3 regions of the Bradyrhizobium sp. HKCCYLS3013 genome follow, and region 3 is predicted to be linked to each of the others. Evidence: predicted binding sites of a transcription regulator. Region 3 holds the regulator's gene; each other region holds the start of a gene.
The links. The regulator PhoB, encoded in region 3, activates phosphate uptake and scavenging genes when phosphate is short. The targets are predictions, from matches to a motif close to TGTCATNNANCTGTCAT.

Region 1: ACQR1F_RS06215 (RNA degradosome polyphosphate kinase) is a predicted target of PhoB. The motif match lies at 2,839-2,855, and genes of this name have one in related genera.
Region 2: ACQR1F_RS06625 (DUF47 domain-containing protein) is a predicted target of PhoB. The motif match lies at 5,616-5,632, and genes of this name have one in related genera.

Annotation. Positions count from the first base shown of each region.
Region 1 covers NZ_JBNPTK010000002.1:448,834-459,494, forward strand. Annotated here, with positions in the region: gene purN (phosphoribosylglycinamide formyltransferase) at 1-251, opposite strand, end outside; gene purM (phosphoribosylformylglycinamidine cyclo-ligase) at 265-1,338, opposite strand; gene ACQR1F_RS06205 (CDP-alcohol phosphatidyltransferase family protein) at 1,496-2,050, shown strand; gene ACQR1F_RS06210 (chromosomal replication initiator DnaA) at 2,109-2,786, shown strand; gene ACQR1F_RS06215 (RNA degradosome polyphosphate kinase) at 2,912-5,107, shown strand; gene ppx (exopolyphosphatase) at 5,150-6,649, shown strand; gene ACQR1F_RS06225 (globin family protein) at 6,657-7,079, opposite strand; gene ACQR1F_RS06230 (hypothetical protein) at 7,423-7,803, opposite strand; gene ACQR1F_RS06235 (aldehyde dehydrogenase family protein) at 7,971-9,383, shown strand; gene ACQR1F_RS06240 (DUF2478 domain-containing protein) at 9,462-10,025, shown strand; gene ACQR1F_RS06245 (uridine kinase) at 10,431-10,661, shown strand, end outside.
Region 2 covers NZ_JBNPTK010000002.1:534,706-545,366, forward strand. Annotated here, with positions in the region: gene ACQR1F_RS06600 (aspartate/glutamate racemase family protein) at 1-437, shown strand, start outside; gene ACQR1F_RS06605 (S1C family serine protease) at 520-1,386, shown strand; gene ACQR1F_RS06610 (response regulator transcription factor) at 1,383-1,790, shown strand; gene ACQR1F_RS06615 (peptide chain release factor 3) at 1,950-3,569, opposite strand; gene ACQR1F_RS06620 (inorganic phosphate transporter) at 3,908-4,915, opposite strand; gene ACQR1F_RS06625 (DUF47 domain-containing protein) at 4,930-5,574, opposite strand; gene ACQR1F_RS06630 (branched-chain amino acid ABC transporter permease) at 5,718-6,686, opposite strand; gene ACQR1F_RS06635 (branched-chain amino acid ABC transporter permease) at 6,688-7,551, opposite strand; gene ACQR1F_RS06640 (ABC transporter substrate-binding protein) at 7,629-8,852, opposite strand; gene ACQR1F_RS06645 (ABC transporter ATP-binding protein) at 8,943-9,689, opposite strand; gene ACQR1F_RS06650 (ABC transporter ATP-binding protein) at 9,682-10,437, opposite strand.
Region 3 covers NZ_JBNPTK010000001.1:298,847-309,507, reverse strand. Annotated here, with positions in the region: gene ACQR1F_RS01420 (HupU protein) at 1-658, opposite strand, end outside; gene ACQR1F_RS01415 (HoxN/HupN/NixA family nickel/cobalt transporter) at 682-1,779, opposite strand; gene ACQR1F_RS01410 (trypsin-like serine protease) at 1,948-3,264, opposite strand; gene phoB (phosphate regulon transcriptional regulator PhoB) at 3,412-4,119, opposite strand; gene phoU (phosphate signaling complex protein PhoU) at 4,136-4,852, opposite strand; gene pstB (phosphate ABC transporter ATP-binding protein PstB) at 4,883-5,707, opposite strand; gene pstA (phosphate ABC transporter permease PstA) at 5,704-6,585, opposite strand; gene pstC (phosphate ABC transporter permease subunit PstC) at 6,589-7,587, opposite strand; gene pstS (phosphate ABC transporter substrate-binding protein PstS) at 7,685-8,695, opposite strand; gene ACQR1F_RS01375 (IS110 family transposase) at 9,626-10,600, shown strand.

The DNA of each region.
Region 1 (10,661 bases), on a different contig from region 3:
TCGATGCCGCGTGCATCGAGCGCCTGCTGCAGTCTGGCTTCGAACCCTGCGCGGTCCTTGCCGAACGGCTTGCTCTCGATGATTTCGATCGCGACGCCGCTCTCCTGCGCTTTCTGCAGCCCGGCCGCATCGGCCCGGTTGGAGATCACGACGGCGATCTCGGCCGGAAATTCCGACTGCGCCGCCGCGTGGATCAGCGCGGCCATGTTCGACCCACGGCCCGAGATCAGGATGGCGACGCGGCGCTTCATCGGCACACTCGTCTCACAGAGCCAGATCGAGGGCGCCGGTGTAGATCACCCGCTCGTCGCCTGTCGCAGCAACGACCTCGCCGAGCCGCGCGACGTGCTCGCCATTCGCGGTGAACACCTCGATGACGGCATCGACGGCCTCGGCCTTGACGATCGCGATCATGCCGATCCCGCAATTGAAGGTGCGCAAGAGCTCGCGCTCGGCAATGCCGCCCTGCTCCGCCAGCCATTTGAAGACCGGCAGCACCGGCAGGCCCGTCAGGTCGATCGAGACGCCGAGATGCTTCGGCAGCACGCGTGGAATGTTGTCGGTGAAGCCGCCGCCCGTGATGTGTGCGAGCCCCTTCACCGCACCGGTCTCGCGGATGGCGCGAAGGCATGATTTCACATAGAGGCGGGTCGGCGTCAGCAGCGCCGCGCCGAGGGTCAGGACCGGCGCGAACGGCGCCGGCGCATCGAAGCCGAGGCCGGACTGGGCGACGATCTTGCGCACCAGCGAATAGCCGTTGGAGTGGACGCCGGAGGATGCGAGCCCCAGCACCACGTCACCGGCCGCGATGTCGGGAGACGGCAGCAGCGTGCCACGTTCCGCCGCGCCGACCGCGAAACCGGCAAGATCGTAGTCGCCGTCCTTGTAGAGGCCCGGCATTTCCGCGGTCTCACCGCCGATCAGCGCGCAGCCGGATTCCCGGCAGCCTTCGGCGACACCGGCCACGATCGAAGCCGTCGCCTCCGGGTCGAGCTTGCCGCAGGCGAAGTAGTCGAGGAAAAACAGCGGCTCGGCGCCCTGCACGACGAGATCGTTGACCGACATGGCGACCAGGTCGATGCCGATGCCGCCATGCAGCCCGGTCTCGATCGCGATCTTCACCTTGGTGCCGACGCCGTCGGTCGCCGCGACCAGCACCGGATCCTTGAATCCAGCGGCCTTGAGGTCGAACAGGCCGCCAAAGCCGCCGATCTCGGCATCCGCGCCGGCGCGGGCGGTTGCGCGCACCATGGGCTTGATCAGATCGACCAGACGGTTTCCGGCATCGATATCGACGCCCGAATCTGCATAAGTGAGCCCGTTCTTGCGCTCGGTCATGGTAAAAACCCCTAATCTGGCCGCTGGTTACGTCGGAATCCAGCCGCGCGCAATGGCTCGCAAGGGGCTCGTCCCCACACTATCTAGGAACCGTACCGGTTCGCCCTGTTTCGGAATCGGGTTGTCTTTTGATCGAGTCGTCGTCGGGACCCGCTGCGTGACCATTCCCCACAGTATCCCCAATCTGATCACGCTGGGTCGAATCCTGCTGGTTCCGATCGTCGTCTGGGCCATTGCGGCCGGCCAGATGGAGATCGCGTTTCTGGTCTTCGTGGTCGCGGGGGTGAGCGACGCCGTGGACGGCTTCCTGGCCAAGCGCTTCAACCTGCGGTCCGAGCTGGGAGCGCTGCTCGATCCTCTCGCCGACAAGGCGCTGCTGGTCTCGATCTTCGTCACGCTTGGCATCTGGGGCGCGATCCCGCGCTGGATCGTCATCCTGGTGGTCTCGCGCGACATCATGATCGTCTCGGCGGTGATCGTGTCCTGGCTGTTCGACCGACCGGTCGCGATGAAGCCATTGATGGTGTCCAAGCTGAACACGGTCGCCCAGGTGGGATTCGCGGCGCTCGTGCTGGCCTCGCTCAGCTTCGGCTTCGAGCCCAGGCCCTACGATGTGGTGCTGATGGTGCTGGTCACCGTCTTTACCCTCGTGTCGGTCGGGCTGTATCTCGTCGACTGGGTGCGCCACATGAGCACCATCGAGGTCCGGTGATCCTCCGCGGAGGGCCCGTCCTGACCTCACGCACCACACGATATGGAGCAATTCGATCTTGGCCGGCCATATCCCCCCTCGTCAGCTGGCCTTCGCGCTGCCGCATGCGGAGAGCCTGACGCGGGACAATTTCTTCGAAGGTCCAGGCAACGCGGCTGGGCTCGCTCTGGTCGACGCCTGGCCGGAATGGCCGGCGCGGACCATGTTCCTGGTCGGCCCCGACGGCTCCGGCAAGAGCCACCTCGCCGCGATCTGGGCCGAGCAGGCAGGCGCCCGATCGCTGTCCGCGCATGCCCTTGAGGCAGGCGTGGTCCCCGGGGCGCTCACCACCGGCGCGCTGGTGCTGGAGGATCTGACCGCCACCGGTCTCGACGAGCGGGCGCTGTTTCACCTGCTGAACCTGGCCCGCCAGGACGAGGCCTTCGTGCTGATCACGGCGCGCGAGGCCCCGGCGGCCCTGCCAATCGCCCTGGCCGATCTGAGGTCGCGGCTGCGTGCCGTCCCGGTGGTCACGCTGCTGCCGCCCGACGACCAGCTGTTCCGGGCCCTGATCGTCAAGCTGGCCGCCGACCGGCAGCTGGCGATCGACGAAACCGTGGTCAGCTATCTCGCCAGCCACATCGAGCGGTCCTATGCGGCGGCACGCCAGACCATCGCGCTGCTGGACAACGAGTCGCTGCGGCTCGGACGCCCCGTCACCCGGGCGCTGGCGGCGGAGCTGCTCCGCCCGGCGTGACCGGCAGCCATCTTGACGGCGGTTGATGACGGAACCTCAATGGTGCCGGCAACGTCATCCCCTGGTCACCCAGATTGGGCTACGGTCGACCATTCGCGACTGGACGGATATGGATCGAATTCCCTATGGATACCGAGCAAGTTACTGAAATTTCAGAGAAAGCACCGGTCTCGGCGCCGTCCATCGAGATTGCCTCGAGCCCCGAGCGATTCATCAATCGGGAGCTGTCCTGGCTTCACTTCAACCGCCGCGTTCTGGAGGAATCGGTCAATCCGCGCCATCCCGCCCTGGAGCGGGTGCGCTTCCTGTCGATTTCCGCCAACAACCTTGATGAATTCTTCATGGTGCGCGTCGCCGGCATCCGCGCCCAAGTCCGCGAGGGCATCGCCGAGCGCAGCCCCGACGGGCTGACGCCGACCGAGCAGCTGAAGCTGATCAACGAGACGGTGTCGCAGCTCGCCATCGACCAGCAGGCGATCTGGCGCGACCTGCGCAAGTTTCTCGGCGAGCTCGGCATCGTGCTGGTCGACGGTCAGGACGTCACCAGGAGCGAGCGCGCCTGGATCGAGGACCATTTCCTCGCCAACATCTTCCCGCTGCTGACGCCACTCGCGATCGATCCGGCGCATCCGTTCCCGTTCATCCCGAGCCTCGGCTTCACCGTGGCGCTGCAGCTGATCCGCTCCGCGGACGGGCGTCCGATGAACGCCCTCATTCGCATGCCCGGCAAGATCGACCGCTTCATCCGCTTCCCCGGCTCCAAGGATGGCGTGATCCGCCTGATCACCCTGGAGCAGGCGACCGGACTGTTCATCGGCCGGCTGTTTCCGGGCTACACCGTGAAGGGCCAGGGCGCCTTCCGGATCATCCGCGACTCCGAAATCGAGATCGAGGAAGAAGCCGAAGACCTGGTGCGGCTGTTCGAGACGGCGCTGAAGCGGCGCCGCCGCGGCTCGGTGATCCGGCTCGAGATCGAGGCCAACATGCCGGAGGAGCTGCGCCGCTTCGTGCAGAATGCGCTGTCCACGACGGATGACGAGGTGTTCGTCGTCGACGGCGTGCTGGCGATGAACGAGCTGTCGCAACTGACGCGGGTCGACCGGCCCGACCTCGAATTCGCGCCCTACGTGCCGCGCCATCCCGAGCGTGTCCGCGACCATGGCGGCGACATCTTCGCCGCCATCCGGCAGAAGGACCTGATCGTCCATCACCCTTACGAGTCGTTCGACGTCGTCGTGCAGTTCCTGCAGCAGGCGGCGCGCGATCCCGACGTCGTTGCGATCAAGCAGACGCTGTACCGGACCTCCAACAATTCGCCGATCGTGCGCACGCTGGTGGAGGCCGCCGAGGCCGGCAAGTCGGTGACGGCCCTGGTCGAGCTCAAGGCGCGTTTCGACGAGGAGGCCAACATCCGCTGGGCCCGCGACCTGGAGCGCGCGGGCGTACAGGTGGTGTACGGCTTCCTGGAGCTGAAGACGCATGCCAAGCTGTCGATGGTCGTGCGCCGCGAGGGCGGCAGCCTCACCACCTATGTCCACACCGGCACCGGCAACTATCATCCGGTGACGGCGCGCATCTACACCGACCTGTCCTACTTCACGTCGGACCCGGTGATCGGCCGCGACGTCACGCGGGTGTTCAACTACATCACTGGCTATGCCGAGCCGATCGACATCGAGAAGATGGCGGTGTCGCCGCTCACGCTTCGCAAGCGCATCATCGAGCACATCCACGGCGAGACCAGCTTCGCCCGCCAGGGCAAGCCGGCCGTGATCTGGATGAAGATGAACTCGCTGGTCGATCCCGACATCATCGACGCGCTGTACGAGGCCTCGCAGGCCGGCGTGTCGATCGAGCTGATCGTGCGCGGCATCTGCTGCCTGCGTCCCGGCCTCCCCGGACTGTCGGAGAACATTCGCGTCAAATCGGTGATCGGCCGCTTCCTCGAGCATGGCCGCATCTACTGCTTTGGTATGGGTCAGGGCCTGCCGAGCGCCAAGGCCGCCGTCTACATCTCCTCGGCCGACATGATGCCGCGCAATCTCGACCGCCGCGTCGAGGTGCTGTGCCCGCTTCAGAACCCTACCGTGCATCAGCAGGTCCTGGAACAGATCATGGTCGCGAACCTGAAGGATACCGAGCAGAGCTGGCAATTGTTGCCGGATGGGTCGTCAACGCGTATGAAGGCCGCGAAGGGCGAGGAGCCGTTCAACCTGCACAATTACTTCATGACGAATCCGAGTCTGTCCGGCCGTGGAAAGTCGCTCAAGGAATCATCGCCGCGCCGGCTCACGCGCCGGAATGAACGCTCTCCTTCATAGGGGCTGTCTGCATCGGGGCCTTCTGCGCCGGGATATGCCGTGGTGAAGCCGCCCCGCACGAGGGCCACGAGCGTCGGTGTCATCGACATCGGCTCGAATTCGGTCCGTCTCGTCGTCTACCAGGCGATGGAACGCAGTCTCGTCACCGTGTTCAACGAGAAGGCGCTGTGTGGGCTCGGTCGCGAGGTCCAGACCACCGGCCTTCTCGCATCTGATGCCGTCGACAAGGCGCTGACCGCGCTGAAGCGCTTCCGTGCGCTGTGCAAGGTGCAGCGGGTGGGGCAGGTTCATGCCATCGCGACCGCCGCCTGCCGGGATGCTTCGAACGGCCCCGATTTCATCGCCAAGGCCGAGAAGATCTGCGGCGCCCCGATCCAGATCCTCACCGGCGCCGAAGAGGCGCGCTATTCGGCGCTCGGCGTCATCTCCGGCATTCACAAGCCCGACGGCATCGTCGGTGATCTCGGCGGCGGCTCACTCGAGCTGATCGACGTGCGCGGGCACCAGGTCCGCAGCGGCGTCACCCTGCCGCTCGGCAGCCTTGCGCTGCAGGATCTTGCCGAGAAATCGCTGAAGAAGGCGCAGCGCATCGCGAGCGAGGCGCTGACCGACCTGCCGCAGCTGCTGGCCGGCGAGGGCCGCACCTTCTACGCGGTCGGCGGCACCTGGCGCGCGCTGGCGCGCATCCACATCATCCAGAGCGGCTATCCGCTCGGGGTGATGCACGGCTATGCGATCCCGGCGGCCGACGCGCTGGCCTTCGTGCGCCGGCTGCGCCGTCTCGTCGCCGCCGACATGCTGGCCGACATCGAAGCGATCGCCGAGGCGCGGCGCCCGCTGCTCGCCTATGCCGCGCTGGTGCTCGAGCACATCATCCGCGTCGCCAGGCCGACGACCGTCGTGTTCTCGACCTTCGGCGTGCGCGAGGGCCTGCTCTACTCCAAGCTTCCCGACGCCGAGCGCGCCAAGGACGGGCTGCTCTGCGCGGCGCAGGGCCTCAACGAGCTGTTGTCGCGCTCGGCCCAGCATGCCCGCGAGCTGATCGACTGGACCGACCGCCTGTTCCGCGTGATGCACATCCGCGAGACCGAGGACGAGCGCAGGCTGCGGCACGCGGCCTGCCTGTTGTCCGACATCGGCTGGCGCATGCATCCGGACCACCGCGGCGAGCAGACCTACGGCATCATTCTCAACGGCAATTTCGGCTCGATCAGCCATGAGGGCCGCATCTTCGCCGCGCTGTCGGTGTTCTTCCGCTACGAGGGATTGGGCAACGAGGCGAAGCCGCCTGCCCTCACCGAGCAGCTGAGCCCGGCTCAGATCGATCGTGCGCGCCTGCTCGGCACCGCGTTTCGCGTCGCGCATCTGATCTCGGCGGCGCGGCCCGGCGTGCTGCCTGCGACGCATTTCCGCACCCAGGACCGCAAGCTGATGCTGGTGTTCGAGCACCAGATGGTCGACCTCGTCGCCGACCGCGTCGGCGGACGCTTCAAGCAGCTCGCGCGTCTCGTCGGCCGCTCCGGCTCGATCGTGCGCAGCTAGATCATGATCAGGGCCGCCGCGCGCGGGGCGAGATGGCGATCATGCGCTGGGCGATGATGCCGTAGACCTTGCGCCAGGCCTGCTCGACCTCATCATTCCATTGCGGACCAAGTCCCTTGGCGAGGGTCCACAGCAGCGCTTCGCCGACCACCGGATAGTGCTCCGGCCTGACGCCATAGCGCGCATGATTGCGGCCGAGGATGTCGGTGCTGGACAACAGACCAGTCGTCTGATCGAGGCTGCCGACGAGGACCGCCAGGGTCGCGATGAAGTCCCGTTTCAGCACGTCCATGTCGGCGGGAAACATCGTCCGACATTCCGGCGCGAGCTCGAAGATGCGGTCATAGAACGTCGTCGTCATCTGTGTAGCATTGGCAAATACCAAGTCGAACGACGACCTGACGTGCACGATCTCATCAGCAGTCAACATGCGCAAGTCCAATTCGAAACAATTCCAATCAGGGCCCGACCAGTGGAGCTCGACGTGGTGGTGTCGCGGCGGCGCGAACGGGTTCAAGATTATAAGAAACAGACGATCGCGCCCTGAGGTACTTGTCAAAGGCGCGGCACCGTGCCGCAGCATTGTGGAGCGGCTTGTGATCCGGCCGCGACGGTTGCTGACCGCCCCAGTGATCGGAGACGGTAACGGCAACACATATGACGGCCATCGTGCTTCTCGCAGGGCATCGGAGGACGCCGACGCGCCGGCCGCCGCCCTCGAAACAGGCAGGAAATCCCTGGCCGGACCAACGTTCGGATCGGTCCCCGCGCGATCAGTTCGGCCGGATCGCCGGTGCCGACGGGTATCGCATCAGCAGCGCCTCGCCGAGCACGTTCTGCTGATCGTCGGGAATCGCGAACCGGACGCTGAAGCCGTCGGGCGTTGCGAGCGTGATGATGCGCTTCGTCGAATCCGTCGACTGCTCGATGGTCCAGGACGCCAGCGGATAGGCGTAGCGCAGTGCCTGGTCGCCATAACGCGTACGCAGCGCCAGCTCGAGGAGGCCGGGCAGCGTCATGACCAACGCGCCGGCCTGGCTGACCGAGAGGCTGAGCGCCGCCGCATTGCCGGCCGCGTCCTCGAACCCGAGCGAGATCGTCTCACCGTCGTCGACGACCTCACAGACCGTCAGCGCCTTGGCCCGCAGCTCCATGATGGCTCCACATCAATTCACCGTTATTTCCGTATGACTATAGCGAAAAATGCCATCGCGTCCAGCGCGGCAGCGGAAATGCCGCGGTGGCGTTGCTGTATTCATCGTGATATAGCTTCAGATATAACGTGGCCGAAGTGCCACATCTTGCAGGGAGAGTCATGCCGATGAGCGACTATCATCTTTTGATCGGCGGCACGCTGGTGCCGGGCGCCGCGACCATGCCGGTGATCAATCCGGCGACCGAGGAGGTGCTCGCGCAGTGTCCGCGGGCCTCCGAAACCCAGCTCGACCAGGCGGTCGCCGCCGCCAAGGCGGCCTTCCCTGCCTGGGCCGCGACTGCGATCGAGGAGCGTCGCCGGCTCATTGGCAAGATGGCCGACATCATCGAGGCGAATTCGGGCGAGTTGGCCCGGATCCTGACCAGCGAACAGGGCAAGCCGCTCACCGACGCCAGCGGCGAGGTGCTCGGCATGGCCGCGTTCTTCCGCTATCTCGCGACGCTCGAGCTGCCGATGCGCGTGATCGAGAGTTCGGGCGACCGCCAGGTCGAAGCCTATCGCCGTCCACTCGGGGTGGTCGGCGCCATCATTCCCTGGAACTATCCGCTGCTGATCCTGGGCTTCAAGCTGCCGCCTGCCCTGCTCGCCGGCAACACGCTGGTGGTCAAGCCGGCCCCGACCACGCCGCTCTCGACCCTGAAATTCGCCGAGCTGGTCAAGGACGTGCTGCCGGCCGGCGTGCTCAACGTGATCACCGACGCCAACGATCTCGGCGACCGCATGACCGGGCATCCGGACATCCGCAAGATCTCGTTCACCGGCTCGACCGCGACGGGACAGAAGGTGATGGCCAGCGCCGCGCAGACCTTGAAGCGGATCACGCTCGAACTCGGCGGCAACGACGCCGGCATCGTGCTCGACGACGTCGATCCGAAGACCGTCGCGCCCGGTATCTTCGAGGGCGCCTTCCAGAACTCCGGGCAGGTCTGCCTAGCGATCAAGCGGCTCTACGTGCACGAGAGCGTCTATGATGACATCTGCAACGAGCTGGTCGCGATCGCCAAGAACACCGTGGTCGACGACGGCTCCAAACAGGGCACCAAGCTCGGGCCGCTGCAGAACAGGATGCAATACGAGAAAGTGAAGGCGTTCCTCGACGACGCGCACAAGAACGGCAAGGTCATCGCCGGAGGTGCTGCGATGGATCGTCCCGGCTACTTCATCGAGCCGACGATCGTGCGCGACATCAAGGAAGGCTCGAAGCTGGTCGACGAGGAGCAATTCGGACCGGTGCTGCCGGTGATCAAATACTCCGACCCGAGCGACGTCATCCGCCGCGCCAACGGCACCAGCTACGGCCTGGGCGCATCGGTCTGGTCGTCCGATCCGAAACGCGCGCATGAGATCGCCACCCAGATCGAGGCCGGCACGGTGTGGATCAACAAGCACCTGGACATGGCGCCGCACATCCCGTTCGGCGGCGCCAAGCAATCGGGCATCGGCACCGAGTTCGCCGAGGAAGGCCTCGCCGAGTTCACCCAGCTGCAGATCATCAACGGACCGGGCCTCACGGCCTGAGCCACATGAAGGCCGCGGACAGTTGTCCGCGACCTTCCCGCAAACGGGTCCACCGTCATTTTCACTCCGGAGCGCGTGATGTTCGACGCCGAATGCGACCTCGCTGCCCTGGTGTATGATCAGGGCGACGAGCCGGATCAGCTGTTACGAGAGTTCGCAGACCGTCTTCGGGCTCGCGGCGTTCGTGCCGTCGGACTGGTGCAGCGTGTCCAGCGCTCTCTCGACGCGCACGAGATCGCGGCGACGCTGGTGCACAGCGGTGTCGAGATTTCTCTGCTGCAGCGGCTTGGGCGCCAAGCCGGCGGCTGCCGCCTCGACGTCGGCCAATTGCTGCAGGCGGGCTCAGCAGTGGCGGGGGCGCTGAGCGAGGGCGCCGATCTTCTCATCGTCAACCGCTTCGGCCGCCAGGAAAGCGAAGGCGGAGGCCTGACCTATCTGATCGAGCAGGCACTGGCCGCGGATGTCCCTGTCCTGATCGCCGTCCCCTGCTTCAGGTTCGCCGAGTGGATCAATTTCGCGCAGGGCATGAGCATGAGGCTGCCCTGCACGCGTCGCGCGCTGGACCAGTGGTGGTGGAGCGTGTCGCGGCGCTGCGCCGTATTCGACAAGAATCGACCCACGATCTGCGAGCTTCTCAAATGATCGCGGCTGCCGTTCACCGGCAACCTGGCGCTGCGATCAATCGGGCCAGGCCGCAGTCGGCGCGATTATGCCGAAACTTTGTGCATTGTCGGAAACCCTGCAAACCGCTCGGGTGAAGCTATATGATTCTCGATATAGCTAATTGAAATACCAAGGGATTTTCTCTGACTGGATGGACCCGCGGGATCGGCGCGATCGATATTCGCGCATGACAGCGTGGGCCAACCTGCTCCGCAGACGATTGTCGGGGCCACGAACGGTCGTGTATTCCACGGGCAATATGCGATCGATAGCCGGCCATTGAGCCGGCTGCCAGGACATCTCAGGGAAACGGTCAGGAGCGGGTGGACGGCGCAGCCAATCCGGCACGCCGGCCGGACATCCACGAGGAAAGGAACGTTTTCAATGGCAACCACGACGGCCGGGCTCGAGCAGCTTCTGATGCAGCGCTCGCTCACCGACGCCCAGTTGATTGCGGCGGCGGAAACGGCGGCTGACTTCCGCATCCTTCCCGACGCCACCGTGATCAAGATCGGCGGCCAGAGCATGATCGATCGCGGCCGTGCCGCCGTCTATCCGCTGGTCGAGGAGATCGTCGCCGCCCGCAAGGCGCACAAGATGCTGATCGGGACCGGG
Region 2 (10,661 bases), on a different contig from region 3:
TGCTCGGCATCGCGGAAGCCGCGATGCATGCGGCGAGCTTCGTCGCCACCCATTTCAGCATCGTAACCACGCTGTCGCGCACCAAGGTGATCGCGGAGCACCTCGTGCGCAACTACGGCATGGAGCAGCATTGCCGCAAGGTGCGCGCGGTCGACGTCGCCGTGCTCGATCTCGACAAGCCCGAGGCCAATGTGCGCGGCACGCTGCTCGGCGAATGCCGGGCGGCGCTGCGCGAGGACGGGATCGGCGCCATCGTGCTCGGCTGCGCCGGCATGGCCGATCTGGCGCGCGATCTCTCGACCGAGCTCGGCATTCCCGTGATCGACGGCGTCGCCGCCGCCGTGCGCTTCGCCGAGGCGCTGGTCGGGCTGGGGCTGAAGACGTCGAAACACGGCGATCTCGCGTTTCCGCTGCCGAAGTCGCGGAAGACGCTCTGAGTTCAACTCATAGCCTGCCCATCCGGGGAGTTCCGAAACGCCGACCGACGCTCCACATTGGGATCAACCCATGGAGCCCGCGATGTCCGATCTGTCCACCCTCTCCTCGCTCTCATCAGCGCTTTCGACGACCGTCGCCGCGGTCGCACCGTCTCTGGTCTCGGTCCACTCGCACCGCTTGCGCGCCTCCGGCTTCGTCTGGAAATCAGGCCTCATCGTCACCGCCGATGAGGCGCTGGCCGATGAAGGCGACGTCACTATCGTCTTCGCCGACGGCACCACACGTCCCGCCGGGATGGCAGGCCGCGATCACACCACCGACATCGCCCTGCTCCGCTTCGATGGCGGCGCGGCGGCGCCAGTCAAACTCTCCGGCGAGGTGCCCGCGCTCGGCTCGCTCGCGGTCATCGCCGCCGCCGACCAGGGCACGCCGGTCGCAGCGCTCGCCATGGTCTCGAAATCCGCCGGCCCGTGGCGCAGCCTGCGCGGCGGCGACATCGATGCGCGGATCGAGCTCGACACCCGGCTGCGCCACAGCTCCGAAGGCGGCCTCGTGCTCGACGCTGCAGGCCACGCGATCGGAATGGCCGTGCGCGGCCCGCGCCGGACGCTCGTGATACCCGCGGCTACGATCGAACGGGTCGCGGGCAAGCTCGAGACGCATGGTCGCATCGCGCGCGGCTATCTCGGCGCCGGCCTGCAGCCGGTCCGGCTCGACGACGGACTCGGTGCGATGATCATGAGCCTCGACAAGAGCGGCCCGGCCGCTGCCGCCGGCCTGCGCCAGGGTGACGTCATCACCGCTCTCAACAAGGAGCCGTTCAGGGGCATGCGCGCGATGATGCGCGAACTCGGTCCGGACAGCGTCGGCGCCGTCGTCGAGGTCGCAGCGCTGCGTGCCGGCGAGCCGGTGCAGTTCGCCCTGACCATCGGCGAGAGGCCGGCGTGAGCGAGGAGGCGCGCGGGCCGATCAGGATCGCAATCGCGGTCGACGATGCCGAGCTCGCCGACCGGCTGGCGGCGCTGCTCGGCGATGTCACGGGCCTGACGCTGGTCGCCCCCGGCGAGAGCGCCGACGTCGCGATCGCGCCATTGCATGGCAGTGATGAGACGCACAGCGGCGACGACAGGATCGACGGCCAGGCGATCGATGATTTTCAGCTCACCGCGCGCGAGCGCGACGTCCTGGCGCTGATGGCCGAGGGCTGCTCCAACAAGGAGATCGCCCGCAGCCTCGGCATCTCCGTGCACACCGCGAAATTTCACGTCGGCTCGCTGCTCGACAAGCTCGACGCCACCGGGCGAACGGATGCGGTGGCGCACGCGGCAAGGCGCGGCATCATCGAGCTGTGAGCAGCCCCGAGTTTTGGAGGGAACTCTCTCCCCACGTCATTCCGGGGCGCCCGCAGGGCGAGCCCGGAATCCATCGGACGACAGAACCAGAGGCAAGATGGATTCCGGGTTCATCGCTGCGCGATGCCCCGGAATGACGGCTGACAACGGAGCCAGCCCTCACGCCTTCTTCTTCACGTCCTTGACGTTGGAGAACACGATGCCCTCCGCGCGCTCCTTGGTGTAGCCGAGATAGAACTCGTTCTTGGCCAGGAACACGGGGTCGCCATCGACGTCGTCGGCGACGCCGGAATTGTTGGCGGCGATGAACGCCTCGAGCTTCTTCTTGTCGTCGCAGGAGATCCAGCGCGCCAGCGAGAACTCGGAGATCTCGAACTCGACCGGCAGTGAATATTCCGCATCGAGCCGCGCCTTGAGCACGTCGAGCTGCAGCGGTCCGACCACGCCGACCAGCGCCGGCGCGCCATCGCGCGGACGGAACACCTGCACGACGCCCTCCTCCGACATCTGCTGCAAGGCTTCCTTGAGCTTCTTGGCCTTCATCGCATCGGTGAGGCGGACGCGGCGGACGATTTCCGGGGCGAAGCTCGGCACGCCGACGAAGGTCAGGTCTTCGCCCTCGGTCAGGGTGTCGCCGATGCGCAGGCTACCGTGGTTGGGAATGCCGACGACGTCGCCGGCGAAGGCCTCGTCCGCCACCGAGCGGTCCTGTGCGAAGAAGAATTGCGGGCTCGACAGCGGCATGGTCTTGCCGGTGCGCACCAGCTTGGCCTTCATGCCGCGGTTGAGCTTGCCCGAGCACAGCCGCGCGAACGCGATGCGGTCGCGATGGTTCGGGTCCATGTTCGCCTGGATCTTGAACACGAAGGCGCTCATGCGCGGCTCGGCGGCGTCGACCTTGCGCAGGTTGGACTCCTGCGCGCGCGGCGACGGCGCGTAGCGGCCGAGACCTTCCAGGAGATCGCCGACGCCGAAATTGCGCAGCGCGCTGCCGAAATAGACCGGCGTCAGATGGCCCTCGCGGAACGCCTCCAGGTCGAACGGCTTGCAGGCTTCCTTGACCAGCTCAAGCTCGTCGGTGATCTGGCCCATGTCGAGATTGGCGTTGAGCTTGCCGAGCTCGGAGATCGCGATCTGCTGCGCCGCGCCGGTCTTGGCGCCACCGCCTTCGAGCAGGCGCACGCCGCCGTCTCTGACGTCATAGGTGCCGATGAAGTCGCGGCCGCGGCCGACCGGCCAGGTCATCGGTGTGGTGTCGAGCGCCAGCGTCTTCTCGATCTCGTCCAGCAGGTCGAAGGTGTCGCGGCTCTCGCGGTCCATCTTGTTGATGAAGGTGATGATCGGGATGTCGCGCAGGCGGCAGACCTCGAACAGCTTGCGCGTGCGCGCCTCGATGCCCTTGGCGGCGTCGATCACCATGACGGCGGAGTCGACTGCGGTCAGCGTGCGATACGTGTCCTCGCTGAAGTCCTCATGGCCCGGCGTGTCCAGCAGGTTGAAGACGAGGCCCTCGAACTCGAAGGTCATCACCGACGTGACGACCGAGATGCCACGCTCGCGCTCGATCTTCATCCAGTCCGAGCGGGTGTTGCGGCGCTCGCCCTTGGCCTTGACCTGGCCGGCGAGGTTGATGGCGCCGCCGAACAGCAAGAGCTTCTCGGTCAGCGTGGTCTTGCCGGCGTCCGGATGCGAGATGATGGCGAAGGTGCGCCGGCGCGCGACCTCATCGGAGAGCGCGGAGCGGGACGGCTGTTCAGTGGTGACGGCGGAATCGGACATGAGGCGGCGGACGTCGTTTTGAGGCCAGAGAGAGCGCTATGTGATGAAAAGGCGCGGGATCACGGCCGCCGCGCGCCCTCCATATAGGCGTTTTGCACCGCAACTCCAACCGGGGAGTTAACCGGCCTGACCGTGGCCCGCCCGGACCCCGCATCCCGCCCACGGCCGTCCTTCAAGACGCGCGCCAAGCGGCGCGCTCCTCAGGACGAGGTCTGAATCTGTAGCGGAGTCCGTTTTGCGGACCAGATCCAGCCCCAAACCCTCATGGTGAGGAGCGCCGCGCTTGCGGCGCGTCTCGAACCATGAGGCCCCAACGTTTCAGGACGGTCCCGCCGTCTTTAGTGCCTGAGCACCGACACCAGCCAGAAGCTCAGTGCCGCTACGATGGCCGAGGCCGGAATCGTGAAGATCCAGGCATAGACGATCGATCCGGCGACGTTCCAGCGCACCGCCGAGGCGCGGCGGGCGGCGCCGACGCCGACGATGGCACCGGTGATGGTGTGGGTGGTCGAGACGGGCACGCCGAGGAACGTCGCCAGGAACAGCGTGATGGCGCCGCCGGTCTCGGCGCAGAAGCCCTGCATCGGATTCAGCTTGGTGATGCGCAGGCCCATGGTCCGGACGATGCGCCAGCCGCCCATCAGCGTGCCCAGCGCCATCGCGGCCTGGCACGACAGCACCACCCAGAACGGCACCGTGAACTGCTCGCCGAGATGGCCCTGCGAGTACAACAGCACCGCGATGATGCCCATCGTCTTCTGCGCGTCGTTGCCGCCGTGGCCGAGCGAATACAGCGAGGCCGAAGCGAATTGCAGGATGCGGAAGGCCCGGTCCACGGCAAACGGCGTCGAGCGCACCGAGGCCCAGGACACGATCGCAACCAGGATCATCGCCAGCACCAGCCCGACCAGCGGCGACAGCACGATCGCGAGCACGGTCTTGGACAGGCCGCTCCACACGGTGGCCGAGATGCCGGCCTTGGCGACCCCTGCCCCGACCAAGCCGCCGATCAGCGCGTGCGAGCTCGACGACGGAATGCCGGCCGCCCAGGTGACCAGGTTCCAGACGATCGCGCCGACCAGGGCCGCGAAGATCACGTGGGCGTCGACGATCGCGGGATCGATGATCCCGGTGCCGATGGTCTGCGCGACATGCAGTCCGAACACGCTGAACGCCACGAAATTGAAGAACGCGGCCCAGAACACCGCATATTGCGGCCGGAGCACGCGGGTCGAGACGATGGTCGCGATCGAGTTGGCGGCGTCGTGCAGGCCGTTCAGGAAATCGAAGGCGAGTGCGACGGCGATGAGGCCAACCAGGATCGGAAGGCCGAGTTGAGCGTCCACGGCGCGGCCCTACCCTAGACCTGTTCGATCATGATCGAATTGATCTCGTTGGCGACGTCGTCGAAGCGGTCGGCGACCTTCTCCAGATGGTCGTAGATCTCGGCGCCGACGATGAAGTCCATCGTGTTGGCGTTGCGGTGCTTGAGGAATAGCTCCTTCAGCCCGATGTCGTGGAGGTCGTCGACCCGGCCCTCGAGCTTGGTCATCTCCTCGGTGATCGCGGTGATCATCGGCACGTTCTGGCCGATCGCCTGCAGCAGCGGCAGCGCCTTCCCGATCAGATTGGCGCAATCGACCAGCAAGGTGCCCATCTCGCGCATGGTCGGCTCGAACTCCTTGACCTCGAACAGCACCACGGCCTTGGCGGTCTGCTGCATCTGGTCGATGGCGTCGTCCATCGAGGTGATCAGGTTCTTGATGTCGCCGCGGTCGAACGGGGTGATGAAGGTGCGGCGGACCGCGGTCAGCACCTCCCGTGTGATGTTGTCGGCCTCGTTCTCGAGCTGGCTGACGCGCTGGCAGTGCCTGAGGATGTCGTCGCCGCCCTTAAGCATGTCCTGCAGCGCATGCGCGCCTTGGATCACCACCTTGTTGTGGCGGGCGAACAAATCGAAAAACCGCTCCTCCCGCGGGAGAACGGCGCGAAACCAGTGCAGCATGGGACGAGATCCATCCATTCCGAAACGGGCCAGGGCCGACCCGTCACAGAACTGTCATACTCCGGATCGCGCACCAGCAGAAGCGGTGGCCGGTTCATCCACCGCTTTCTGCCCTTTCGACGATCTCTTTACAGATCAATAGCTTAGAGGGATCGCTTGAACAGATGGGCGATTTCTCCGACCACGCCGCGGCGGAAGGTGAGCACGCAGGCGACGAAGATGCCGCCCTGGATCACCGTCACCCACTGGCCGAAGCCGGACAGATATTGCTGCATGCCGACGATCACGAAGGCGCCGACGACGGGGCCGAACACGGTGCCGAGCCCGCCGACCAGGGTCATGAGCACGATCTGGCCGGACATCCCGACCTCGACGTCGGTCAGCGAGGCATTCTGGGCGACGAACACCTTCAGCGCACCGGCCAGGCCAGCCAGCGTCCCCGACAGGATGAAGGCGAGCAGCTTATACTGGTCGGTCTTGTAGCCCAGCGAGATCGCCCGCTGCTCGTTCTCGCGGATCGACTTCAGCACCTCGCCGAACGGCGAGTTGATGGTGCGGAAGATCAGCAGGAAGCCGGCGAGGAAGCCGGCCAGCACGACGTAATACAGCACCGTCGGCTTGGACAGGTCGAGGATGCCGAACATCCGCCCCTGCGGAATGCCCTGGATACCGTCCTCGCCATGGGTGAACGGCGCCTGCAGATAGATGAAGTACAAGAGCTGCGACAGCGCCAGGGTGATCATCGCGAAATAGATGCCCTGCCGGCGGATCGAGATGTAGCCGGTGATCACCGACAGGACGAACGATCCGGCAACGCCCGTGAGGATGCCGAGCTCGGGCGGCAGCCCCCACACTTTCAACGCGTGGGCGCTGCAATAGCCGGCCGTTCCCAGGAACATCGCGTGGCCGAACGACAACAGGCCGCCATAGCCGATCAGGAGGTTGAAGGCGCAGGCGAGCAGCGCGAAGCACAGCGCCTGCATGACGAAGAACGGGTACAGCCCGGTCCACGGCACGATCGCCAGCAGCGCTGCCATGATGACGAACACGATCATCTCGTCGCGCATCGCGCGCGGGGTGATCGGCAGGGTCGCGTCGGTGATGGATGTCATGTCAGGCCGCCCGTCCGGTCAGACCCGTCGGCTTCACCAGCAGCACCAGGACCATCAGAACGAAGACCACGGTGTTGGAAGCCTCGGGGTAGAAATACTTTGTCAGTCCCTCGATCACGCCGAGCAGGAAGCCGGTGATGATCGAGCCCATGATCGAACCCATGCCGCCGATCACAACCACCGCGAACACCACGATGATGATGTGCTCGCCCATCAGCGGCCGCACCTGGTTGATCGGCGCCGACAGCACGCCGGCCAGCGCCGCAAGCCCGACGCCGAGGCCGTAGGTCAGCGTGATCATGCGCGGGACGTTGATGCCGAAGGCCCGCACCAAGGTCGGGTTCTCGGTGGCTGCGCGCAGGTAGGCGCCGAGCCGGGTGCGCTCGATCAGGAACCAGGTCGCCAGGCAGACGACCAGGGAGAAGATGACGACCCAGCCGCGATAGACCGGCAGATACATGAAGCCGAGGTTCATGCCGCCACGGAGCTGATCCGGGATCGCGTAAGGCAGGCCGGACGAGCCGAAGAAGTTCTGGAACACGCCCTGGATGATCAGCGCCAGTCCGAACGTCAGCAGCAGTCCGTAGAGATGGTCGAGCCCGGCAATCCATTGCAGCATGGTGCGCTCGAGGATCATGCCGAAGGCGCCGACGATGATCGGCGCCAGCAGCAGCGCCCACCAATAATTGATGCCGCCGAGGTTGAGCAGAAAATAGGCGCAGAACGCGCCCATCATGTAGAGCGCGCCATGGGCGAAGTTGATGATGTTGAGCATGCCGAAGATGACGGCAAGCCCGAGACTGAGCAGCGCGTAGAACGAGCCGTTGATCAGTCCGACCAGGAGCTGTGCGTAGAGGGCCTGCATCGTCTTGTTTCTGTTTTCTCTCGGCGTTTCCTAAAGACAGCGGTTCCGGCGGGATCAGCCGCCGGGACGGCAGCGGTTCACTTCTTCAACAAGGCGCACGCGCTCTTGTCGAGCGGTGTGAAGGCCTGGTCGCCCGGTACCGAGCCGACCAGCTTGTAGAGATCCCACGGGCCCTTGGACTCCGAGGGCTTCTTGACCTCGAACAGATACGCAGTGTGGATGGTGCGGCCGTTCGGCTGGATCTCGCCCTTGCCGAACAGCGCATCGTCGGTCGGGATCGACTTCATCTTGTCGACGATCTTGACGCCGTCATGCGGGTTCTCGCCGAGCGCCTCCAACGCCTTGAAGTAATGCATCAAGCCGGCATAGACGCCCGCCTGCACCATGGTCGGCGGCGCGCCGTTCTTCATCCGTTTGGCAAAGCGGTCCGAGAACGCGCGGGTCTGGTCGTTCATGTCCCAGTAGAAGGTCTCGGTGAAGTTGAGGCCCTGCGCGATGTCGAGCCCGATCGACTTGACGTCGGTCAGGAACAACAGCAGCGCCGCGAGCTTCTGGCCGCCCTTCGTGATGCCGAACTCGGCCGCCTGCTTGATCGAATTGGTGGTGTCGCCGCCGGCATTGGCGAGGCCGATGACCTTGGCGTTCGACGACTGCGCCTGCAGCAGGAAGGAAGAGAAGTCGGAGGTGTTGAGCGGGTGCTTGACGCTGCCGATCACCTTGCCGCCATTGGCGGTCACGACCGCCGTGGTGTCGCGCTCCAGCGCCGCGCCGAAGGCGTAGTCGGCGGTCAGGAAATACCAGGTCGAGCCGCCCGCCTTGACCAGCGCCTGGCCGGTGGTGTGCGCGAGCATGTAGGTGTCGTAGGTCCAGTGCACCGTATTGGGCGAGCACTGCGCGTTGGTGAGATCCGAGGTCGCAGCGCCCGAATTGATGTAGACGCCGTTCTTTTCCTTGACGACGTTGTTCACCGCCAGCGCCACGCCCGAGTTCGGCACGTCGACGATGACGTCGACCTTGTCGACGTCGAACCACTGCCGCGCGATCGAGGTGCCGATATCCGGCTTGTTCTGGTGATCGCCGGAGATGACGTCGATCTTCCAGCCCTTCGCGGTGAGACCGGAATCCTCGATCGCCATCTGCGCCGCGAGCGTCGAGCCGGGACCGCCTAGATCGGCATAAAGACCCGACTGATCGGACAGCGCGCCGATCTTGATGGTCTTGTCGCCGGCCGAAGCGACGCTGCCAGCGGCGAGCGTGAGTGCCGTTCCCAGCAGCAGCGACGCGATGAATTTGCTCTTCATTTCCAACTTCCAGAACTTTCCAAGACAACTGCCGAGAAAACTGCCGCAACACTAACGATCAAACCGTCGAGCCGACATCGCCGGCGCCGGTCAGACGCCGAGGTAAGTATGCAGCTTGTCCATGTTGGCCGACAGATCGGCATTGGCGAAGCCGTCGATGACCTTGCCGTGCTCGACCACGTAGTAGCGGTCAGCGACCGTCGAGGCGAAACGGAAGTTCTGCTCGACGAGGAGAATCGTGAAGCCTTCCTTCTTCAGCCGCGCGATGGTGTGGCCGATCTGCTGGATGATCACGGGCGCGAGACCCTCGGTCGGCTCGTCCAGCATCAGGAAGCTGGCGCCGGTGCGCAGGATGCGCGCGATCGCCAGCATCTGCTGCTCGCCGCCGGACAGCTTGGTGCCCTGGCTCTTCAGCCGCTCCTTCAAATTCGGGAACAGCTCGAAGATCTGATCGAGCGTCAGCCCGCCCGGCCGCACCACCGGCGGCAGCAGCAGGTTCTCGCGCACGTCGAGACTCGCGAAGATGCCGCGCTCCTCCGGGCACAGCGCAATGCCGAGCCGCGCGATCCTGTCCGAGGTCATGCGGATCAGCTGCTGACCGTTGAACTGAACCGAGCCGGTGCGCTTGCCGATGATCCCCATGATCGACTTCAGCGTCGTGGTCTTGCCGGCGCCGTTGCGCCCGAGCAGGGTGACCACCTCGCCGGCATTCACATTGAAGTTCATGCCATGGAGAATGTGGGATTCGCCGTACCAGCTCTCGAGGTTGTTGACGTCGAGAATGGTGCTGGTCGCAGCCGCCGCGCCTGGCTTCGTGGCCGTCATCACCTCAGGCATGTCCGGCTCCCAGATAGGCTTCCTTGACGCGCTCGTCCTTGGAAAGCTCTGAATACGGCCCTTCCGTCAGCACCTGCCCGCGCGTCAGCACGGTGATGGTGTCGGAGAGGTTGGCGACGACGCTGAGATTATGCTCGACCATCAGGATCGTGTATTTGGCGGAGATGCGCTTGATCAGCGCGGCGATCTTGTCGATGTCCTCGTGGCCCATGCCGGCCATCGGCTCGTCCAGCAGCATCATCTCCGGATCGAGCGCCAGCGTGGTTGCGATCTCCAGCGCGCGCTTGCGTCCATAGGGCATTTCGACCGCCGGAATATTGGCGAACTCGCTCAGGCCCACGTCGTTGAGCAGCTCGAGCGCCCGGCCGTTGAAGCGGTTCAGAACGCTCTTGGAGCGCCAGAAGTCGAACGACGAGCCATGCTGCCGCTGCAGAGCGACGCGGACGTTCTCCAGCGCGGTCAGATGCGGAAACACGGCCGAAATCTGGAACGAGCGGACCAGGCCGAGCCTTGCCACGTCGGCCGGCGCCGTCGCCGTAATGTCCTGACCCTTATAGAGAATCTTGCCGGCAGACGGCGTCAGGAACTTCGTCAGCAGGTTGAAGCACGTGGTCTTGCCGGCCCCGTTCGGGCCGATCAGCGCGTGAATGGTGCCCCGGCGGATCTTGAGCGAAACATCGCGAACGGCAAAAAATCCCGCGAATTCCTTCGTCAATCCGTGGGTCTCGAGAATGAACTCGTCAGCCAAAGATTCCCCCCAAGCCGGCGCCTTCAGCGCCTGGCCCTCGCTTCTTCCTGTACGACGGCTCTGCTGGACGGCTGGACGATTCCTCGCCGCCACCCGCGACCGCTTCGCGGCGGAATATGCCGTCAATCGAGTGAGTTAGGCAAGGCGGAAAGCTGGGCAACGACGTCGCAAGGCGGCCGGCGGACCTTGCGTTGAAATCTGCCGGTATTTCCCGTTGACATAGA
Region 3 (10,661 bases):
TGAACTCGTAGAACTCGTTGCGCGAGCAGCCGTGATGAGCCAGGTGATTGGCGATGAAGGTCGGACGGCCGACTGCGTCGAGGCCGTCTGCCGTCAGATCGCCCGAGGTGAGCGCCAGCAGGCTTTCCATCATCCAGCCCGGATGCGGCGCGCAGCCTGCGACGTTGATCACCGGCAGCCCGCGTTTCGAGCGGAATCCCGCGCCGAGCGCGCCGCCGATGTCACTGCCCTCGAACTGCAATCCGACCGCGTCGGTCGGGTTGATGCCGGCAGCAGGAATGCCGCCATAGGCCGCGCAGCTACCGACGGCGACGACGTAGTCGGCCAGCGGCGCCAGATCGAGCAGCCAGTGATAGATCGAGCGGTTGGTGCCGGCGAGCATGTTGAAGCGGCCGGTCTGACCAGGTCCGCGCGCCACCGAGCCTTCGAGCACCAGCAGATCGAGCCGCTCGCGACCGTCGCGGATCGCCTCCAACAGTTCGACGACTTCGTCCCCGGTCTCTTCGCTGACAGAGGGATGCCAGATCAGGTCAATGCCGGACTGGCGCAACTCGTCGAACCAGCCGGACGCACCGCTTTCCAGGATCGACATCGTGCAGCCGCCGCAGCTCGCGCCCTGCAGCCACAGCATCCTGGTCATTTCGTCCGAGCCGGCCATCATCCGTACCCGCGCGCTCGATCCTATTTCGTTCTCGGGTTTAGCGCCCCGGCGCGAACGCTGGCAAGCTCCTCACCCGGCGCATCCTCGGAACCGCCCGGACGGCGGCCAAGCAGCACGGCGCCCGCCCAGATCAGGCCGAACAGTCCGATGGCGACGATCCCGAGGTTGGCGAGATCATCGCCCAGCGCGGTGACGACCTCGGCCCATCCGCCGGTGAAGCCAAGCCGGGGCGTCAGCAGCGCGACCGCCTCGACGCCGCCGATCACCAGCGCGATCGCGACCGAGGCGCCGGTGATGACCAGATTGTAGCGCCGCTTGCGCGCGGGATCCGTGAGCGCCCAGCGATAGGCGCCGGCCATCAGCACGCTGTCGGCGGTGTCGACGGTGGCCATCGCCGCGGCGAACAGCGCCGGGAATACCAGCACATGCGCCAGGCTCGCCCCGCGCGCCGCCTCGGTCGCCGACAGGCTGAGCAGCCCGATTTCGCTGGCGGTGTCGAAGCCCAGGCCGAACAGGAAGCCGAGCGGGTACATGTGCCAGGCGCGGGAGACGACGCGGAGCACCGGCCGCAGCAGACGAATGAGCAGGCCCCGCCCGGCGCTACCGGCGGCATCCATGTCGGAATGGGGGTGGGATGGGCGGCGCCAGAGGTTCACGAACAGCACCAGATTCGCGAAGGCGATCAGCAGCAGGAAGCCTGCGGAGACCGAGGCGCCGATGGTGCCGCCGATCGCGCGGATGGCGCTGTCCTCACTCAACAGATCTGCGCCGGCCACCAGGCTCACCACGATGGTGGCGATCACGACGACGCTGGAATGGCCGAGCGCAAAATAGAGGCCGGCGGCGCGCGGGGCGCGACCGTCCTGCACGAGCTTCCGCACCACATTGTCGATCGCCGCGATGTGGTCCGCATCGACGGCATGGCGCAGTCCGAGCAGCCAGGCCAGCATCGCGGTGCCGACGATGGCGGGCCGGTCGGCGTAGAGCGCGAATGCCCAGGCCCAGGCCACCGCATTGGCCGCGACCAGCCCAGCGACGAGCGCAACGGTCCTGCCGGGCTGCGACCGCCACCACAGCAGCCGCGGGGCACGAGGATGATCAATTGGAACAATCGTCATACTCGGACTATAGCAAGAGCCAGGCCAGTTCGGTAAAGCCCCGCTGCAGGCGAAAGCTACAGGAAAAAATCGGCTGCACTTGCCGGATCGCCCGCTCGCTTGGCAACCCGCTATCCAGTCGCGCACAGATCGTGACCAGCGGCGGGACCTCTCTCGTCCCCTCCCCCTTCACCGCGCCGAGGCACTCTGCGCCGCAATCTCGCGCTGCACGACCGCCTCGAACTGGCTGGCGGGCGCAGCGAACATCAGCCGGGTCTCCTCGTGGAACGCCGAGAAGATGCCGACAACGGTCGGCTGCCCGCCGACCTCGGCCAGGATCGGCGAGCCCGAATAGCCGAAATTGGCGAGGCAATGCACCGTCAGCAGCCGGGCATCGCTGGTCATGCCGGCGCTGCAATTGCGCTGGCCGGTCGGCGAATAGCGCCGCTCCTGGCCGTAGCCGATCTCTGAGATGGTTCCGGCGGTGGTCGCAGCCTGCAGTTCCTCGCGCGTCAGCGCCTTGACCGCGACCGGCTTCGACGGCAGCGCATCCTTCAGCACGATCAGCGCCCAATCGGCGGGCGAGCGGTCGAGCGACCATCTGTCGTGCCGGGTCGGGACGAAGTCCGGCGCCACGATCAGCTTGTCGGCGACCGACGATGCCGCCGGCGTGCCCCTGTTCATGCCGGCCAGGAAGCGGACATTGCCGGGGCTGACCTGCGCGACGCCGTTGAACACGCAATGCGCGGCGGTGAGCACGACGCGCGGCGCGACCAGAGTGCCGGTGCACCAGCCGCCGGTCGAGTATTGCGCGACGGTGACGACGCCGATCGACGACGCCGGCCACGAGGTGGGATCGACGACCTCGCCGATGTGGCGGTCGAGCCCGAGCAGTTGCTCCGGACGCGGAGCGGCGACGCCCGCCTCCGCCGATTCCGGCTTCGGCCGCCAGGCCGCAATGGCGCTCTGGGCCTGGACGCGCTGCGGCTCCGTCAGCTTGACCCTCTGCACGTCGCGGCCGGCCGATCGCACGCCGCTGCGACCCGCCATCACCAGCCAGGCGTAGCCCTGCACGACGTCCTGCTTCACGCCGCGACCGTCGAGCAGCATCAGGCCCAGCATGTATTGCGACTGGGCGAAGCCCTGCGCTGCCGCGCGGCTGAACCAGCGGCCGGCTTCGCCATAATTGCTCGCGACACCTTCGCCGTTGACATAGGCGATGCCGAGATAATGCTGGGCGACGGCGAGGCCCTGATCGGCGGCCTTGCGATACCACGCCAGCGCCTCGGCGGGGTTGCGCGGTTGGCCCCAGCCGAAGGCCTCCATGAAGCCGACGTCGAACTGCGCCCGCGCATCGCCCTTGGCGGCCAGCGGCAGCAGGCGGCGCATCGCCGCGGCGTGTTGTCCGTTTCCCGCCGCGGCGACCGCGTCTTCGAGCTCGGCGGCCGCGGCGCCCGCCGCGCTGCCGAGCAGGACGGCTAGAGATATGATGATGATCTTGATCAAGGGCGTCCGCTGGGACCGAAACATCGTCAGGGGCCGCCGAGCTGACATGATCAAGACGGCGGCGGCGTGGCGGAAAGCGGACCACGATCTCCTCAATCGGGCCCCCTCGCGCCTCACACCTGCTTCATCCTCACGCCCGATCGCCCCTTACACCTGCTCGCTCTTGGCGAAGCGATCATCGAGCGCATAGCCGGCGCCGCGCACGGTGCGGATCGGGTCCTGCTCGCGGCCCGGATTGAGCAGCTTGCGCAGGCGGCCGATATGGACGTCGACCGTGCGCTCGTCGATATAGATGTCGCGGCCCCAGACGCTGTCGAGCAGCTGCTCACGGCTGAACACGCGGCCGGGATGCTCCAGGAAAAACTCGAGCAGGCGGTATTCGGTCGGGCCGAGATCGATCGGCCGTCCCGAGCGCGCCACGCGGCGCTTCTCGCGGTCGAGCTCGATGTCGCCATAGGACAGCACGGTCGCCAGCCGCTCCGGGCTCGCCCGCCGCAGCAGGCCCTTCACGCGCGCCAGCAGCTCCGGCACCGAGAACGGCTTGACGATGTAGTCGTCGGCGCCGGTCGCGAGGCCGCGCACGCGCTCGCTCTCCTCGCCGCGCGCGGTGAGCATGATGATCGGCAATTGCCGGGTCTCGGACCGCGCCCGCAGGCGGCGGCACAGCTCGATGCCGGACAGGCCCGGCAGCATCCAGTCGAGCACGACGAGATCGGGAACGCGCTCCTTCAGCCGTGTGTCGGCCTCGTCTCCGCGCGCCACCGTCTCGACCTCGTAGCCTTCGGCCTCGAGGTTGTAGCGCAGGAGCGTCGTCAGCGCCTCCTCGTCCTCCACCACCAGAATTCGGGCGCCCATGTCAGAACCGTCTCTCTCAGTTGCCGGGGATCGTCGATGCGAAGCTCGTCATGTCGCCCTTCGGGCGCTTGTCCATGATCTGCTGGCCTTCGATCATATAGAAGACGGTCTCCGCGATGTTGGTCGCGTGATCGCCGATGCGCTCGATGTTCTTGGCGCAGAACATCAGATGGATGCAGAACGAGATGTTGCGCGGATCCTCCATCATGTAGGTCAGGAGTTCGCGGAACAGCGAGGTGCAGATGGCGTCGACCTCCTCGTCGCCCTTCCACACCGTCATCGCCGCCGGCAGGTCGTGCGCGGCATAGGCGTCCAGCACCGTCTTGACCTGCGACTGCACCAGGTCGGTCATGTGCTCGAGCCCGCGGATCAGCTTGAGCGGATGGAAGTCGCTCTCCAGCGCCGCGACGCGCTTGCCGATGTTCTTGGCGAGATCGCCGATGCGCTCCAGATCGGTGGCGACCCGCATCGCACCGACGATCTCGCGCAGGTCGACCGCCATCGGCTGTCGCCGGGCGATGGTAAGAACGGCGCGCTCCTCGATGATGCGCTGCAGCTTGTCGACCTCGGCGTCGGTGGCGACCACCTTCTGGCCGAGCGCGATGTCGCGCCGCACCAGCGCATCGACGGAATCGACGATCAGACGCTCGGCGAGGCCGCCCATTTCCGACACCAGCCGGGTGAGATCCTGCAGATCGCTGTCGAACGCCTTGGCGGTATGTTCACTGGCCATGATGATCTCCTGAAGTCAATGTCGTCGGCGTCAGCCGAACCGGCCGGTGATGTAATCCTGGGTCCGCCGATCGCTCGGCGAGGTGAAGATCTTGCTGGTGTCGTCGAACTCGATCAGCTCGCCGAGATACATGAAGGCGGTCTTGTCGGAGACGCGCGCCGCCTGCTGCATGTTATGCGTCACGATGGCGATCGTATAGTTTTCGGCGAGCTCCTGGATCAGCTCCTCGACCTTGGCGGTCGAGATCGGATCGAGCGCCGAGCACGGCTCGTCGAACAGGATCACCTCCGGCCGGACCGCCACGGTGCGCGCAATGCACAGCCGCTGCTGCTGGCCGCCTGACAGCGACAGGCCCGAAGCGTTGAGCTTGTCCTTGACCTCGTTCCACAACGCGCCGCCGCGCAGTGCCTTCTCGACCCGGTCGTCCATCTCCGACTTGGAGATCTTCTCATACAGCCGGATACCGAAGGCGATGTTCTCGTAGATCGTCATCGGGAACGGCGTCGGCTTCTGGAACACCATGCCGACCCGGGCCCGCAGCAGGTTGAGGTCGAGCTTGGGATCGAGGATGTTGGTGTTGTCCAGCATGAGCTGGCCAACGGCGCGCTGGCCCGGGTAGAGATCGTACATCCGGTTGAAGATGCGCAGCAGGGTCGACTTGCCGCAGCCGGACGGGCCGATGAACGCGGTGACGCGGTTGGTCCCCAGCGACAGGTTGATGTTCTTCAGCGCGTGGTGATCGCCGTAATAGAAGTTCAGGTTGCGCGCGGTCACCTTGGCGGGGGCTTCCGGCAAAACCTTGCCGTTCAGCGCGGCGGGATTGGGCTGGCTGACGGATACGGACAGGTCGGTCATTTTGCGTTCCTCTCGGCGCCGAGAATGCGTGCACTGACATTCAGGGCGAGCACGGCCAGAGTGATCAGAAGGGCTCCGCTCCAGGCCAGCTGCTTCCAATAGGCATAGGGGCTCTGGACGAAGTTGTTGATGGTGACGGGCAGGTTGGCCATCGTCTTGGAGAGGTTGAGGCTCCAGAACTGGTTCGACAGCGCAGTGAACAGCAAGGGCGCGGTCTCGCCGGCGACGCGGGCGGTGGCCAGCAGCACGCCGGTGATCAGGCCCGAGCGCGCCGCGCGATAGGCGATGCGCCGGATCACCAGCGATCGCGGCAGGCCGAGCGCCGAGGCCGCCTCACGCAGCGGGTTGGGCACCAGCAGCAGCATGTCCTCGGTGGTGCGCAGCACCACGGGGATGACAATGACCGCCAGCGCCAGCGAGCCAGCGAGCGCCGAGAAGCCGCCCATCGGCACCACGACAGCGCCATAGATGAACAGGCCGATGATGATCGAGGGCGCCGACAGCAGGATGTCGTTGATGAAGCGGATCACCGAGGTCAGGCGGTCGTTGCGGCCGTACTCGGCCAGATAGGTGCCGGCGAACAGGCCGAGCGGCGCGCCGATGCCGACGCCGATGACCGTCATGATCAGAGAGCCGACGATGGCATTGCGCAGGCCGCCTTCGCTCGAGCCCGGCGGCGGGGTGTCGGCGGAAAACACTTGCAGGCTGAGGCCGGCGAGGCCGTTATAGAACAGCGTGAACAGGATCAGCGCCAGCCAGGTGACGCCGAACAGCGCGGCGGCGACGCAGAGGCCGCGGATCACGATGTCCCTGCGGCGTCGGCGCGCATAGATCGGATTGACCGGCGTATCGGCGGTGAGCGAATCTGCGCTGGACATGGCTTATTTTCCCGCCTTTGCTTGGAGCCGCATGAGCATCAGGCGCGCGCTCGCCAGCACGAAGAAGGTGAGCACGAAGAGCAGCAGGCCGAGCAGGATCAGGCTCGACTGGTGCAGGCCGTCGCTCTCCTGGAACTCAGAGGCAATGGCGGCCGAGATCGTGGTGCCCGGCGCGAAGATCGACGATGAGATCCGGAACGAGTTGCCGATGATGAAGGTCACCGCCATCGTTTCGCCGAGCGCACGACCCAGCGCCAGCATGACGCCGCCGATGACGCCGACACGGGTGTAGGGAATGACGACGCTGCGCACGACCTCCCAGGTGGTGCAGCCGACCCCGTAGGCCGCTTCCTTCAGCACCGGCGGGACGGTCTTGAACACGTCGACCGAGATCGAGGTGATGAAGGGCAGCACCATGATCGCCAGGATCAGCGAGGCGTTGAACAGACTGAGATAGGACGGCGGACCGGCGAAGATGTCCTGCAGCACCGGGATGCCGGAGCAGAGATTGATCATGAACGGCTGGAACGTGTAGGCCAGGAACGGGCCCAGAACGAAGAAGCCCCACATGCCGTAGATGATCGAGGGAATGCCGGCGAGCAGCTCGATCGCAATGCCGATCGGACGGCGCAGCCATTGCGGGCACAGCTCGGTGAGGAAGATCGCAATGCCGAGACCCACCGGAATCGCGATCAGCATCGCGATGAAGGACGTGACCAGGGTGCCGTAGATCGGGCCGAGCGCCCCGAGCACCGGCGGATCGGCCGACGGCGCCCAGCGCCGCGTCCACAGGAATTCGAAGCCGTAGGCCTTCATCGCCGGCCAGGCGCCGATGATGAGAGAGATGATGATGCCGCCGAGGATCAACAGGACCGAGATCGCGGCGAGCCGGGTGATCCAGTAAAAGGTGACGTCGCCAAGCTTGAAGGCACTGAGCGCGCGCGCCCGGTCGTAGGGCCCGGCAGCAGCCGCGATGTCGCCGACTTCGGTCTGAACCGCCATCTCTGCCAATTCCGCCCCCTGTTCCTTGGACACGCCTCAACCCCGGTAGCACCCCTCCCCCGGCGGCCGGGAGAGGGGAATTTTCGATACGTCCAGCTCAGCTCTTGATGTCGGCAGACCAGGTCTTCTCGATCAGCTTCACGACGCTGTCGGGCATCGGGATGTAGTCGAGCTCCTCGGCCATCTTGCCACCCTTCTCGAACGACCACTTGAAGAACTTGATCGCCTCGGCGGACGCGGCCTTGTCGGTCGGCTCCTTGTGCATCAGGATGAAGGTCGCGGCCGTCATCGGCCAGGACTTGTCGCCGGGCTGGTTGGCGAGGATCACGTAGTAGCCGGGGGCCTTGGTCCAATCGGCATTCGCGGCGGCGGCCTGGAAGGCCTCGACGGTCGGCTGCACGGTCTTGCCGGCCTTGTTCACCATGGCCGTGTAGGTCAGCTTGTTCTGCTTGGCATAGGCGTACTCGACATAGCCGATCGAGTTCTTGGTCTGGCCGATGTTGCCGGACACGCCTTCGTTGCCCTTGGCACCGACGCCGACCGGCCACTCGACCGCGGTGTTGAAGCCGATCTTGCTCTTCCAGTCGGCGCTCGCCTCGGAGAGATAATAGGTGAAGTTGAAGGTCGTGCCCGAACCGTCGGAGCGGCGGACGACAGCGATCGCGTCCGACGGCAGCTTGACGCTGGGGTTGAGCTTCTTGATCGCGGCGTCATCCCACTTGGTGATCTTGCCGAGATAGATGTTGGCGAGCGTCTCGCCGTCCAGCACCATCTCGCCCGGCTTCACGCCCTCGAGGTTGACGACCGGCACGATGCCGCCCATCACCATCGGCCACTGCACCAGGCCGTCCTTCTCGAGCTGCTCGGCCTTGAGCGGCGCATCGGTGGCGCCAAAGGTCACGGTCTTGGCCTGGATCTGCTTGATGCCGCCGCCGGAGCCGATCGACTGGTAGTTCAGACCGTTGCCGGTCTCCTTCTTGTAGGCGTCGGCCCACTTGGAATAGATCGGGAACGGGAACGTCGCGCCCGCACCGGTGATGTCGGCAGCGAACGCCGACGTCGATGCGGCGACCAAGCCGGCAGCGACGATAGCTTTGACGAAATTCATAGCTGGTCTCCATGCTCGGGAAGCGAAGCGCCATCTGCGCCCGATTGCGCTTCCCCGGCCGCTTTACGGGGCCTCAGTGTGGCTTTTATAAAGGTTCGATGACAGTCGGATGACAGTCACAAGCCGTTGATAATTCTTGATATTTAGAATTTGACCCGAGTTTTTACGGAGCGCGGGCGGGGTTTCATGCGGGCCTCCGCCCCTCGCCGTTTGCGAGCACTGCTCAACGAGATTGGAGGACCCGGCGATGCCGCGCGCAACCTCATCGACCCCATGCGGCCGCTGCGCCCGACGTGGAAGTTGCCACAAGGGGCCGCCAAATCATCGGTGTCGTTCCAGGCAAGGTCGGCGACGGGAAGCGGTGACGGCCGCCGACCCGGGACCCACTCCGCAGCGGTTGTGGCTTGGCGGCCGGTCCATCATCGTGCCTCGAACTCCTCCCTGGGGTTATGGATCCCGGATCTGCGCGCGCTTTGCGCGCTTGTCCGGGACGACAGCGGAAAGGTTGGTTGGCCGCTCCGCCGCCTCATGACACGCGTCATCGCGCCCCACGGCACACCGTGCCCGAGGTGATGCATCGATCATATCGCCCTGAAACGAGAGGGCGCGAGGAAGGCCGGACCTCGGCTGAGGCCCGTGGCCCGCCTGCTCAAAAGAATGCAGGCGGCAGGTACCACAGGTACAGCCGGACAGACCCGGCCTTCCCCGCGCGATGGCTTTACGGTGTCCTTCGTGCTCTTGTGTGTTCGAAACCTGCCAGAATGTGCGAACGGGCGGTTCTGACCAACCGCCCGTCGCTGGATCTGAGCCCGATCGTGCTCAAAGGCCCTAGAGCCTGTCGGGGAGCGTGGGACAGGTCCGGTGTCTTCCTTCAACCCGAACAGTTGCACGGGCTTCGAGCCCGCACCTTGCAAGGAAGGGAGCTGGATGATGGCACAGAATGATCTCGTTGTCGCGGGTGTCGATGTCGCCAAGGATAAGGTCGATGCTTGTACCCGAGCGCCCGGGTCCAAGCAGATGTTTGAAAGGACGAAGGAAGGCCAGCGCGACTTCGTGGCGTGGCTGCGCCGGCACGGCGTCACCAAGGTCGTGATGGAGGCCAGCGGCGGCTACGAGCGGGAGTGGGCCAAACTGGTGCGAGCCGCCAAGATCGACGTTCGTATCGTCGATCCAAAGCGGGTGCGGAGCTTCGCTCAATCGGCCGGGCGCCTGGCCAAGAACGACAGTATCGATGCGGACACGATCGCCTGGTTCGCCGAGACCTTCAACGAAGCTGCGGTGCAAGCCTACGATGCCGCCCGAGAGAAGCTTCAGCAGATGGTCAATGTGCGCCAAGCGACGAAAGATATGCTGGTCAGACTGAAGAACCAGGGCGAGCATAAATTGCCTGTAGAAGTACAGCGTCTGCATACGCGCATCGCCAAGGCGATCAGCGCCGAGCTGGCCGAGCTCGAGGCAGAGATCTCCGCCCTGATCGAAAGCACGCCGCATTTTGCGGAGCTCGCCGAGATCATCGAAAGCGTTCCGGGCATCGGCCGCACGACGTGTGCTACGCTGATAGCAACCATGCCGGAGCTCGGCCAGACCAGCGACAAAGCCGTCGCGGCGCTGCTGGGTGTTGCGCCGTACGATGATGACAGTGGCCGGCGTCGCGGGGATCGGCACGTCAAGGGCGGACGCCGCAGAACTCGCAACACATTCTACATGGCCTGCGTGGGCGCCGCGACGCGGTGCAATCCAGTCCTGAAGGCCTTCTACGAGCGCCTGCTCGCCCAAGGTAAGTTGAAGAAGGTCGCGCTGACCGCCTGCATGCGCAAGCTGATCTGCATTCTCAACGTCATGGTCAAACGCCGCCAAAAGTGGAATCCGGCGCTCCACGTTGTGAACGGGTCGAGCGCCTCATAGCCGCTCGGGCTCCGCCCGAGCGCACGCCAAGCCAACAGACCGGCGAGCGGACGGGGTCAAG